3 regions of the Paraglaciecola sp. T6c genome follow, and region 1 is predicted to be linked to each of the others. Evidence: predicted binding sites of a transcription regulator. Region 1 holds the regulator's gene; each other region holds the start of a gene.

The links. Region 1 encodes LexA, which represses DNA repair genes until DNA is damaged. Its sites were predicted from a motif close to TACTGTATNNNNATACAGTA; they were not measured.
Region 2: the regulator LexA is predicted to act here: its motif matches at 2,162-2,181, upstream of PATL_RS03965 (DNA topoisomerase III).
Region 3: the regulator LexA is predicted to act here: its motif matches at 2,074-2,093, upstream of PATL_RS06335 (YebG family protein).

Annotation. Positions count from the first base shown of each region.
Region 1 covers NC_008228.1:5,108,865-5,113,159, forward strand. Annotated here, with positions in the region: gene coxB (cytochrome c oxidase subunit II) at 1-1,006, opposite strand, end outside; gene lexA (transcriptional repressor LexA) at 1,409-2,032, opposite strand; gene plsB (glycerol-3-phosphate 1-O-acyltransferase PlsB) at 2,226-4,295, shown strand, end outside.
Region 2 covers NC_008228.1:887,942-892,236, forward strand. Annotated here, with positions in the region: gene PATL_RS22340 (PEP-CTERM sorting domain-containing protein) at 1-94, shown strand, start outside; gene PATL_RS03965 (DNA topoisomerase III) at 201-2,138, opposite strand; gene PATL_RS03970 (alkaline phosphatase D family protein) at 2,386-4,295, shown strand, end outside.
Region 3 covers NC_008228.1:1,489,219-1,493,513, forward strand. Annotated here, with positions in the region: gene hscA (Fe-S protein assembly chaperone HscA) at 1-1,613, shown strand, start outside; gene fdx (ISC system 2Fe-2S type ferredoxin) at 1,660-1,998, shown strand; gene PATL_RS06335 (YebG family protein) at 2,137-2,427, shown strand; gene PATL_RS06340 (GNAT family N-acyltransferase) at 2,586-4,295, opposite strand, start outside.

The sequences.
Region 1 (4,295 bases):
AGGCGGCCATTGCGGTACCTGATTTACCGTTAAGCACGATATCAATATGCGCAGCCATATCGTTCAGCGCAATGTCACTCCCTTTTAATGCTGGGAATACCCCTGGCAACCCTTCACCATTAGGCATATGACAGGCTGCACATGCAGAATTGTAAATTTTTTGACCATTGCTCATGAGCTCTTCTTTGCTCATGTTCATTGCTAGTAATCTTTGCTCTTCAGCTTTTGCCTGTTCTTGGATGGCTTGACGCTCGCCTATCCACTTATCATATTCGGCGGGCTCTTTTGCGATAACCACAACCGGCATGAACCCGTGATCCTTTCCGCATAATTCAGCACACTGCCCACGGTAAATACCCGGTTCATTGACCTTAGCCCAAGCATCATTAATAAAACCTGGATTAGCGTCTTGCTTGATTGCGAAGTCTGGTACCCACCAAGAATGAATAACATCGTCTGAGGTAATAAGAAAACGCACACGTTTATCGGTAGGGATCACCAAAGGTTGGTCTACTTCTAAGAGGTAATTAACACCCTTGTCTAATTTACCTGTGATTTCATCGGCTTGAGTTGCCATGCGAGAATAAAATTCGACGTCGTTATCCATGTACTTGTAGTGCCACTTCCATTGTGACCCTGTTACCAACACCGTCACTTCCGGTTCACTGGCATCCTCCATAGCGATCAACGTTTTGGCTGCAGGGATAGCCATTACAATGAGGATAATAAAAGGGATGACGGTCCAAGCGATTTCAACTTTAACACTCTCGTGGAAGTTTGCAGGCTTAGCCCCACGAGATTTACGATGAAATAAAATGGAGTAGAACATAGCGCCAAACACACCAACAGCGATAACCACACATATGATGAACATCAACATATGTAGGTCATATACCTCGGCGCTGATATCAGTCACACCTTTGCGCATGTTTAATTGGTACTGATCTAAGTCGGACACTGAATCTGCAAAAGCGGTGCTGCAATTAAATGCACCTAACATTGCCATAACACTCAACGAAATTTTCTTCACTCGACCCCCTGCTTGTCAAACGCGTAAAATAGTGGTGATAACCATCAAACTCTACGTTCTAATTTATTATTGTAAGGTTCAGCACGCGACAAGTTTTGTTACTGACTTGTTAATCGTGTAACAAGCATTACTCAAAATAGGGGGAGTAGTCCAGTTTTTTTGTATATTTTATATTCAATTGACCAAATTTTAATCAGCCTATCAGTGTGTTACGTTAACAACTCAGTAACAAACACATAGATTAAATGATATGCGAAAAGGCAATATGAGGTAGGTAAGATGGGATGTTTTCATGGAATAAAATAATATTTTCGAACTCCATTGCGAAGCTCGAAAATGATCAATAATGTAACAGCAAACTGCCTGAAAAATGTTCAACTACATCCAGTCAGCATTACGAATAACACCCACAGCGATACCTTCGATATTAAAAGGCTGCGTCGCTAGATCGACTTTAATAGGTTGGAAATCCTCGTTTTCAGCATGTAGTACGACTTGTCGACCTTTTCGCTCAAGCCGTTTAACGGTTACATCTTCATCTACTCGCGCAACTACCACCTGACCATTATGCACATCCGTTGTTTTATGCACGGCCAGTAAATCACCATCCAAAATACCAATGTCTTTCATACTCATGCCGCTAACTCTAAGTAAAAAATCAGCGCTGGGTTTAAATAAACTTGGGTCAACTTTGTAATGCATTTCAACATGCTCTTGAGCCAAAATGGGCTCACCGGCGGCAACACGACCAATAAGCGGCAAACCTTGGTCTTCTAATTGATCTTCTAAAGGCTCAGTGAGCCTGATACCTCTTGACGTGCCGGGCAAGATCTCAATTGCTCCTTTACGAGCCAGAGCCTTGAGGTGTTCTTCAGCCGCATTTGCCGATTTAAAACCAAGGTGCCGTGCTATTTCTGCACGTGTTGGCGGCATGCCTGTTTCTAGCATGGTGGTTTTAATCAGTTGCAAGACTTCTTCTTGTCTGGGAGTTAGTGGACGCATACACAGCCTGTTGTTTCATACAGTTTAACTGTGAGTATATACAGTCGTTGCTAAATCTCAAATTTTTCTTCTTTGTTGTTTATTAAAGGTAATTTTCTATAAGACCTCTGACCTGTAAACTGATTACGCGGGGTGGAAAAGCCGAATAACGTGGTATCCTATACAGGTCTTTCATTATCTAGGTACCACTCTTATGGCATGGCTGCATAAACTGCTGCTGACAATGATATCTGTTCCGCTAAAATGGCTGGTTAAAGTTAATAGCATTCCTACAGATATAGCGACCGAACTTGGGATCGATAACACCAAACCCATTATTTATCTATTGCGCACACACTCGGTCACTGATCAATTTGCTTTAAAAATGTCTACCAATTCCCTAGGCTTGCCTAAGCCCTCCGAGCCGGTGCAAATCGGTGGTAAGGAATTACCCGCATGTTTGTTTTTACAACAACCACGTTCTTTGCTTACTCGAAAAGTGAAGATCACCAAAATTGCAGATGATGTTACTCGTCTGTTCCAGCTCCACAGAGAGCACCCAGAGTTAGACTTGCAAATCGTCCCCGTTTCCATTTTTTGGGGCAGAGCACCCGGCCGAAAGCTATCCGGCTGGTCAGATATTATCGCTAATCAGGTATCTCCAAACTGGTTACGTAAGTTTTTTATTGTGCTGTTTTTAGGTAGAGATAACTTCGTTTGTTACAGCAAGGCTGTATCCTCTCGCACCATGGCAGATTTAAAAGGCAGTGATGAAGAAATAGGCCACAAGCTTATCCGCTTAGCGGGCACGCACTTTCATCGTCGCCGCCAAAATCTCATAGGCCCAATGTTACTCGAACGACAGGAATTATATAACGCAGTATTGGGCGCAGACTCTGTTCGCCAAGCAGTTAGCGACGAAGCGCGCAGCAAGAAGCAGTCAAATCACCAGATACAAGCCAAAGCGAAGAAATATGTCGATGAAATTGCCGCAGATTATCGCGAAGGGTTAGTAAGAATTGGCGACCGCTTACTCACAAAAATATGGAACAAAGTATACAACGGCATTGAAGTAAAACATGCCGATAAAGTCAGGGCGTTAGCGCAAAATGGCCACGAAATTATCTACGTGCCGTGCCATAGAAGCCACATGGACTACCTCCTTTTAACTTATGTCATCTATCACGAAGGCTTAGTTACACCGCATATTGCTGCGGGTATCAATCTCAATTTTTGGCCGATTGGCGGAATTTTACGAAAATGTGGCGCATTCTTCTTACGTCGCAGCTTCGCCGGCAACAAGCTGTATACCGCGGTATTCAGAGAGTATTTAGAGCTACTTTTCAACAAAGGCTATTCCGTGAAGTATTATCCTGAAGGAGGCCGAAGTCGAACAGGTCGCTTACTACCGCCTAAAACAGGTATGTTAGCCATGACCCTTCAGGGACTGATTAAAGGCATTAACCGCCCCGTCAGTATTGTACCTGTGTACATTGGCTACGAGCACGTTATGGAAGTTTCAAGCTATTTGAAAGAGCTCAAAGGAACAGACAAAAAGAAAGAATCTTTTTTTCAGGTGTTCTCCGCGGTACGTAAGCTGAAAAACTACGGAAACGGATTTTTAAATTTCGGTGATCCAATTAATTTAAGCAACTTTCTTGATAGCGAAGTGCCAGATTGGCGTGAAGCACAAAATTTAGAACCCGATAAAAAACCACGTTGGTTAACCCCTGCCGTGAATACCTTAGCCAATGATGTTATGGGCCGAATCAACCAAGCGGCCGCTGTCAGCGGTATGTCACTGTGCGCCATGTGTTTACTTTCCGCTAAGAAGCATGCAATGGCACAGGATGAACTTGAACGCGCCATTGACGACTACCTAGACTTGTTAAAGGCCGCGCCTTACAGTGACTTATCTAGCATCCCTGAGCTTGATGGCAAAGCATTGGTAGAAAATACGTTAAAGCTAAATAAGCTCGAAGTATCCCAAGACAGCTTTGGCACTATCATCTCCCTAAAACGCAAAAATGCGGTGGCATTGACCTATTATCGCAATAATATTTTGCATTTGTTTGCCCTACCTGGCTTAGTCAGCGCCATTGTATTTGCCCACAAAGGCTTGGCAAGGCCGCAAGTCATCTCCCTCGTTGGCCAGCTATATCCTTTGCTGCAGCGCGAGCTGTTTATTTATATGAGCCACGAAGAAGCGATGAATTATACAGATCGCTTACTTAGCACCATGATCGATATAGGTTTGCTGCGCGCTGAAGATGACACGCTGTGC
Region 2 (4,295 bases), 970 kb from region 1:
CACAACTCCTGACGCAACCAACGTACCTGCTCCTGGCTCGTTAGCTTTGCTAGCGCTAGGTTTATTCGGCATTGCGTTACGTCGTCGTAAATAGTCATAATTCTGTGATTAACATTTGCGGATTGCTATTTTGCGGCATCTGCAAAACATAAGAAACCGCTAGCGTCACTATGCGCTAGCGGCTTTTATAGAGAAGCATACTAACTGGCCTTTTTCTTCTTACGCCACTTCTTTTTGTACGCAGGTTTGGTTGAGGCAAGGCCTGCAAACTGACTGGTATCGATGCGCTGACTGGCGTTAATTAACTCGCCAATGGTGTGCGTAAGAGGTTGCATAAAATCTTGATAACGCATTTTACGTTGGGAAATTTTATCCAAATTGGCCTCCCATATAGCGGTCATATCGGGTTGGGTTGATTCGCTGGGCAGGGCATATATCAGCGCCTTGCCCGTGGGTGTGGCGTGTATTTCCTTGCCACTTTTTTGCATAAACTGTCGTTTAAACAATAAATCAATAATCGAGGCTCTGGTTGCCTCTGTGCCTAAACCGTCTGTGTCTTTAAGAATTTTCTTGATGTTAGCGTCCTGCACATAGCGGGCGATGCCTGTCATGGCGGCAAGTAAGGTCGCTTCGGTGAAGTGTTTAGGGGGCGAGGTTTGCTTTTCCACTAGCTGAGAGTCAACACAATCGAGCGCTTGGCCTTTCACCAGGGTTGGTAATGCAGGTTCGTTTTTTGTTTGGCCGTTCTCTGGGATCGCTACGCCGTTTTGCTTGGTTAATACCAACCAGCCCTTATCTGTGGTGGCTTTTGCTTTGGCTACAAAGGTCCCCCCAGCGATCGTCACCACGGCTACTTGTTCTTGATACTTATGGGGGCCATAAAACTGCATGATGTACTGGGTAGCAATCAATTGATAAATTTTCGCCTCATCGCCACTTAAGCTTGATATGGCCTTGTTGCGAGAGGTGGGAATAATCGCATGGTGAGCATCTACTTTGCTATCGTTCCATGCTTTTGATTTCAATTTACTATTCGCATTCTCCACGGCACTTTGCTGCTCTGGTGCATTGGCTTTAATGGCGCTTAATACTTTTGTCGCTTCGCTGAAATGCTCCATGGGTAAATAACGCGAATCAGAGCGGGGGTAGGTGATTAACTGGTGACGCTCGTACAAAGACTGGCACACAGTCAACACTGCCTTAGGTGACAAGTTAAAGCGTTTCGACGCATCAATTTGCAGCGCCGACAGGTTATAGGGCAGGGGGGGCGGACTTTGTTTATCCTTCACCGTATAAGACTCAACGACACCCGGTTGGCCCCGCGTTTTATTGACCACGGTTTCTGCGAGTTTCTTAACAATCACGCGACCTTCTTCATCCTGATAAGGCTCGCAAGCTGAACTTGGCTGCCATTTTGCTGTGAACGTTTGGGATGGTTGCTCGGTTTGAGTGGCGAGCGTCGCCATGACTTCATAGAAGGGTTTCGATTTAAACTGGGCTATTTCTGCATCCCGCCTGACCACTAAACCCAGTACTGGGGTTTGTACTCTGCCGACCGACAGCACACCTGAGTAGCCGCCGCGCTGGCCGAGCAGAGTGTAAGCACGGGTTAAGTTAAGCCCATATAACCAATCCGCTCTTGAGCGTGCAAGGGCAGAGATGGACAAGCCAGTAAATTCACGATTGGGGCGAATATTAGTTAAGGATTTTTTAACTGCGTTTAGGTTTAAATCATTGATCAGTAAACGCCCAGCGTTATCGATAATATCGCGCTTAACTTTGCAGTAGGTGATGACTTCGTCCACTAAAAGCTGACCTTCACGGTCTGGATCCCCCGCGTTGACCACCTGAGATGCTGTTTTCAATAAACGTTTTATGACCGATAACTGTTTGCTGGTGCCTTTTTTGGGTACCAATATCCAATCTTGCGGCACGATAGGCAGGTGCTGCAAAGCCCATTTTGCGTAAGCAGGGTCGTATTTATCAGGCTCAGCTTGTTCCAGCAAATGACCTATACACCAAGTGACGCAATCGCCATTTCCTAGGGTGATATAGCCATCATGCTTTTGTTGCTGACCGCTGAAGCCTTGCGCAATTGCACGGCCTAAACTGGGCTTCTCCGCTATATATAGGATCATTGAAATGGTGCTTAAGGTAATGTGACTGTATGTAAAGACAGTAGTGTAGCAATTAATTTTACTTGGGTGTAGCCAGAGCGATTTGTTTTTGAATGTTACCTTGCTTTTACAATGTTGGAATATCCCCTTTGGGGACAGAGCACGTGAGAGGGAAACCGTATTCATAAAAGTCAAAAAAGTAGTGGTTTTTTGTTTTCTACTTTGTATAATTAATGTTAACAATAAACAATTTTCAAAGTGATCCCAGATGAAAAGTAGCAATGATAACTGTACGCAACCAGAAATTATGTCGCGCCGGGCCGCACTTAAATTCGTAGGAGCAGGGGTAGGAGCCGGAGTGCTTGCAGCCAGTGCAGGCTGTGCTCGCTCGTTGCAGAATCAAAAAGCGGATACCACACTAGCAAAATCAGCGGTAAATGCTGACGCTGAGCGCGTTACTCAAATGCAGGATAATTGGCAGCAAACCCATGATCGTGTTTGGCTTGGGGGCGAGTTTTGGGCTAACCCGATGGAAGATTGGCAAGTAAAAGAAGGTCATGCTCATTGCATTAACCCTGGTGGCAATCGCAGTGTTCATTCGCTAACGCATCAGTTAAAACATCAACAAGGTGACTTTGAAATACGTGTATGTTTACAAAATCTAGCGCCAAATGAAAACGACGGTGGTGGCGGTGTGCGCCTAGGCGCGCGCAGTGAGCTGAATGAATACCGCAGTAATTGTTTTGTGCGCGAAGGATATGATGTTGGGGTGATTAAAAACACCTTAATTGTTGGCAGCGAGCGAATACCTCTGAAAATTGATATTGCTGATAAACCAGTGGATTTAATCATTTCGGGTAAGCCGCAAGTCGGCGCGATGTTACTCAATGTGGAGGTGCATCTAGCAGAAGATCAACGTTTGCTTGTGGGGCATTCATTGCTGGTGTCAGCAGATGAAGTGCTCGGCAACGTAGCCCTTGTGAGTAATTTTGCGTTGCCAGCAACTGATTTTCAAACTGATGCCAAAGAGCATAATGGTAGCCGCTACCGTTTTAGTGACTGGCGTATGGCGGGAAGCGCATTCGAGTACTTACCAGAGCAGCGCTTCGGCCCCATTTTGTGGACTATGTATACCTTGAGCGATTCACAAAGCGAAAAGGGATTTGTGCTCAAACTCAGTGCATTACTTGGGCCCCTAGGGGCAAAAGACAATCAGAGCGTAGAGCTTCAAGTTAAGCGCCGTGGTCAGTGGAATTCATTAGGGCATAGCCAGATTGATCCAGCTGCATCATTAGCGACCTTCACCCATGAAAACTGGGACGAGAGCCAAAGCACAGAGTTTCGGGTGATATACAATCAATTACGCAAAGATGGCTCACACACACCAGACATATACTCAGGGACCATTCAAGCAAATCCCAAAGACAGGCCTTTGCGTATGGCATCTTTGACCTGCCAAAACGACTACGCATTTCCATATGCTCCAGTGGCTGAAAACCTACAAAAGCTTAACCCAGACTTAGTGTTTTTCTCTGGTGATCAGCTATACGAACATCACGGTGGTTTTGGTTATGTTAGGGCGCCAGCGCAGCGCGCAACACTGAATTATTTACGCATGTACTATCAATTTGGTTGGTCATTTAAAGAGGTGATGCGCGACCGTCCGACGGTATGTTTACCGGATGATCACGATGTACTACAAGGTAACTTATGGGGAGAGGGCGGTGCACCCATGCAACACATTGAACGTGACCCGTCTGCGAGCATTCTAGGGGGATACATTCAACCTATTTCTATGATTAACGTTGTGCACAAAACCAATACGTCACACCATCCTCAAGGATTTGATACAACGCCCAATCCAAGTGGTATTAGTAGCTACTATGGCAGCTTGATCTACGGTGATGTGGGATTTGCTATATTAGCTGACCGCCAATGGAAGAGTGCGCCTGAGGGAATTGGCGTTGTAGTGGGGGCAACGGGTCAAGATGAGGCGCCAGGTTATATAAACCCCGATTTTGATGGTCCGGACTTAGCCTTGTTAGGTCAACGTCAAGAGGCATATTTAAAGCAATGGGGACAAGATTGGCGTGGTCATAAACTCAAAGCGGTGCTTAGCCAAACGGTATTTGCAGGCATTGCGACCCATCAACCACGGCCTGACCGATATTTGAAGTA
Region 3 (4,295 bases), 1.6 Mb from region 1:
AACGTTTCTTGGGTCGTAGTCTCAATGATATTCGCCGCAGTTATCCAGACTTGCCTTATGATTTCGATGAGTCAAACCCGAACTCGCCGTTGTTGAATGTTACCGGCCGTCAAGTGAATCCAGTTGAGGTGTCATCTGAAATACTCACCACCCTGCGTTTACGTGCAGAACAGAGCTTGGGTGAAGAGCTAAGCGGCGCTGTGGTAACGGTTCCTGCGTATTTCGATGATGCGCAGCGCCAAGGCACTAAAGATGCCGCGCAACTAGCGGGATTAAAAGTGTTGCGGCTATTAAACGAACCCACAGCGGCCGCCATCGCTTACGGCTTAGACACTGCCCAAGAGGGCGTGATTGCCGTTTATGACTTGGGTGGCGGCACATTTGATATATCTATTTTACGCTTGAGCAAAGGGGTATTCGAGGTATTAGCCACTGGCGGTGATTCGGCATTAGGCGGCGATGATTTTGATCACATGATTGTTAAGCATTTTCGCCAGCAGCTTGGCCTAGAGGGGGCGTTGTCAAAACGTTTGCATCGGGTCCTATTGGACAAAGCAAAGTTTGCTAAAGAGTCCTTGAGCGACAATGACACTGTTACAGTGGATTTTGCCGATGACGAGCAAAAGCTTCTCAGCTTATCTATTAGTCGAGAAACCTTTCAAGGTTTGATTGCTGACTTAACGAAAAGTACATTACGCGCGTGTCGCAGGGCGCTGAAAGACGCCGAGTTAGAAAAAGACGAAGTGCTAGAAGTCGTCATGGTTGGCGGTTCAACTCGCGTACCTTATGTGCGTGAGCAAGTGGGCGAATTCTTCGGCCGAACCCCTTTGACCTCTATTGATCCTGATAAAGTGGTGGCCATTGGCGCCTCTATTCAAGCTGATATTCTAGTAGGTAACAAGCCTGACGGTGAAATGCTGTTACTGGACGTATTACCACTGTCTCTTGGCTTGGAAACTATGGGCGGTTTGGTTGAGAAAGTCATTCACCGGAATACCACTATTCCTGTGGCGAAAGCGCAAGAATTTACGACATTCAAAGATGGCCAGACGGCTATGATGATCCACGTGTTGCAAGGTGAGCGCGAATTGGTTGACGACTGCCGTTCGCTAGCCAAATTCACGTTGCACGGCATACCGCCGATGGCGGCTGGCGCTGCGCACATTCGTGTCACCTTTCAGGTAGATGCAGATGGTCTGCTTAACGTGATGGCGATGGAGAAATCCAGTGGCGTTCAAGCTGAGATCCAAGTTAAACCCTCTTATGGATTAGACGAGTCACAAATCAGCGACATGCTTAAAGCGTCCATGCAGAACGCCACAGGCGACATGCAGGCCCGCATGTTGAAAGAGCAACAGGTAGAAGCTGCAAGAGTACATGAAGCCCTACAAGCTGCGCTGAATGCAGATGGAGCTGAGCTATTGAGTGCGGCGGAAATCGGCACTATTCAAGCTAGCTTAGAGGTATTAGATATCGCAGGCAAAAATGATGATATCGATGCGATAAAGCAAGCGATTAGCGCGGCCGATGCAGCGAGTCAAATATTCGCAGAAAAACGTATGGATCACTCGATCAAAAAGGCATTAGCCGGTCATACGGTCGACAGCATTTAATTTTATTTAGCGTCAGAATTAATTTTTCGATTTAAGGAAACAACAGATGCCACAAGTTATATTTTTACCTCATGCTGAGCTTTGCCCAGATGGTGCCGTACTCGAAGCGCCTTCTGGCACAACAGTATTGGATGTTGCTTTGAAAAACGGTATAGGCATTGAGCATGCTTGTGAGAAGTCATGCGCCTGTACCACCTGCCACGTCATTGTGCGTGAAGGGTTTGAATCGCTTGACGAGAGTGATGAGTTAGAAGACGACTTACTCGACAAAGCCTGGGGTCTAGAGCCTGATTCGCGTTTAGGTTGCCAAGCTATTATTAAAGATGAAGATTTAGTGGTTGAGATCCCTCGTTACACCGTTAATCAGGTTAGTGAAGGGCACTAATCGCTAATTGTGATTTTGCTTTAACAAAAACCAGCCATAGGCTGGTTTTTTTATATGTGCACGGCGGTAAAAATGAACTGTACATAAAAACAGGTGTTGTGCTATATTTTGTACAGACACGCAATTGAGGATACAAATATGGCCATTATTACCAGATACGTCGTTGAGCATAAAGGGGTTGAAAAGTTTGTGACCGCAGATAAAAAAGAAGCCGATAAGTACGACAAAATGCTAGAAGTAGCAGACAACCTAGCCGAGTATATTGAAGCTAAGGGGATGAAGTTCGAAGCTGACGTTTTAGAGGATTTGGCGATCATGCTGTCTAAAAATAAAGATGCGGTTGGCAAGATGTTCAAAGGTACTGAGGCAAAGTCTGTACTGTCTGACGAAAAAGCTGAAGTAGTCGCCCTTAGTAAAAAGAAAGCCTAAGGATCAGGGCTCAATCACGGCTCAATACTGAGAACTTATACCCACTCCAGTAAACAATGAATCGCTGAGCGAAAATTTTTAAATGTAAGCTAAAAGGCGACCGTCAGGCCGCCTATGGCTGTTCAGTAGGTGGCTCTTTATCACTTAGAAGCATAAGATTAACTTGCTTTTTTTAATGTCATTTCTTTAGTTTCTCCCTTGATGTTAGGGGCATCTTTTTCTTCTTTAGCAGCATTGTGCGGCATATAACGCGCTTTTTTCTTCGCTTTGAGCATATGAATATCCGCTAAGACTAGACCATCAATACAATTGCCAAAATCAGCATCAATATTAAAGTCTAGGAAATGAATGCCACCGTTGTCATAGGTTTCCGTATATTGTTTATACAGCGTCGGAACCGCCACTCCCATGTTGGCCAGCATATGCTTTAGTTGGGTAAAATCTTTCTTATAATCACCGCCAGTAAAACTTTCAGCTAAATCGGTCGCCAAATGATAGGGGGTTTTAGAGGTGGCAATAGTGTCTTTGTGGGTAAAATACAAGCGGTAAAATTGTACTAACAAGTCTTTGGCCGCTTTAGGGTAGGTATCGCTCAAGGAAACAGGTCCGAACAAATAGCGATAGTCAGGGTGGCGCTGCAAAAATGCCCCTATGCCGTACCATAAGTAATCTAAGCTACGTTTACCCCAATACCTGGGCTGTACAAAACTTCGGCCGAGCTCAAGTCCTTTTTCAAAATACGGCTGCATTGCGTCGGTATAATTGAATAGCGTGGCTGAGTACAAACCATCGGTTCCGGTTTGTGCCAGTAACTTTTTAGCATCACCAAAACGATAAGCGCCGGCAATTTCTAGATCGTCTGGATCCCAAAGAATCAAATGAAAATACTGGGTATCGTATTGATCAATATCGCGTCTGCGGTGACTGCCTTCACCTACGGCGCGAAACGCTATTTCACGCAGGCGCCCAATTTCGCGCATGATGGGTGAACTACCCTTGTATTGATATAAGTAGATTGCTTTGCCATCGGTGGTTTCCCCTAAATGCTCACAATCACGTTTTATTGCACGGCTTAGTTCAGTGCGGTTTTCTGGCATAGCAATGGCTTTTTGGGTGGCAAAAATGCCTTGTTTGCCCGTGCCGATCCGATAGAGATGCTTTTTGAGTAATTTAACTTGCTGGATGCGATTAATTTTATCATTGGCATAGGATTCAAATGGGATCACTTCGCCAATACGCATGGGCAAATGCTTACGCTTTTGTTTAAACATTTCTGTGACCAGTAGCATGGCCGCCAATGGCTTATATAGCATGGATACACCATAAAATAGGGGGGAGTTTTTAGCATCAATAAATACTGGCAGGATAGGGGCTTTTGCTTGACGCGCAATACGCAAAAAGCCGCTGTGCCAATGGGTATCTCGCACTCCCTGAGGGCGCAGCCTAGACACCTCCCCCGCAGGGAATATCAGTAGTGCGCCTTCTTGCTCTAAATGCTGCTGAATGTTGTGAATATGATCTTTTGCGGTGCCGCCGGCCATGTTATTGACCGGTAACAACATGCAGTGTAACGGGGCGATTGTCATCAACATTTGATTTGCCACGACTTTTACATCAGTTCTGATTTCGCTAACCAATTTTATGAGGGCTAGGGCGTCTAACGAGCCGATGGGGTGATTGGCAATAATAACCAAGCGACCTTGGCTTTGAATATGCTCACGCTCGTTATCACGCACCGAATAGCTAACATTGAAGTACTCAAGAACTTGTTCAACGAATTCCAGACCTTGGTGGTGCGGATAGCTCTGAGCAAACTCGTTCATTTCTCGCTCATGAAGCAAATGTCTTAGTACAAAACCTGCTGACTT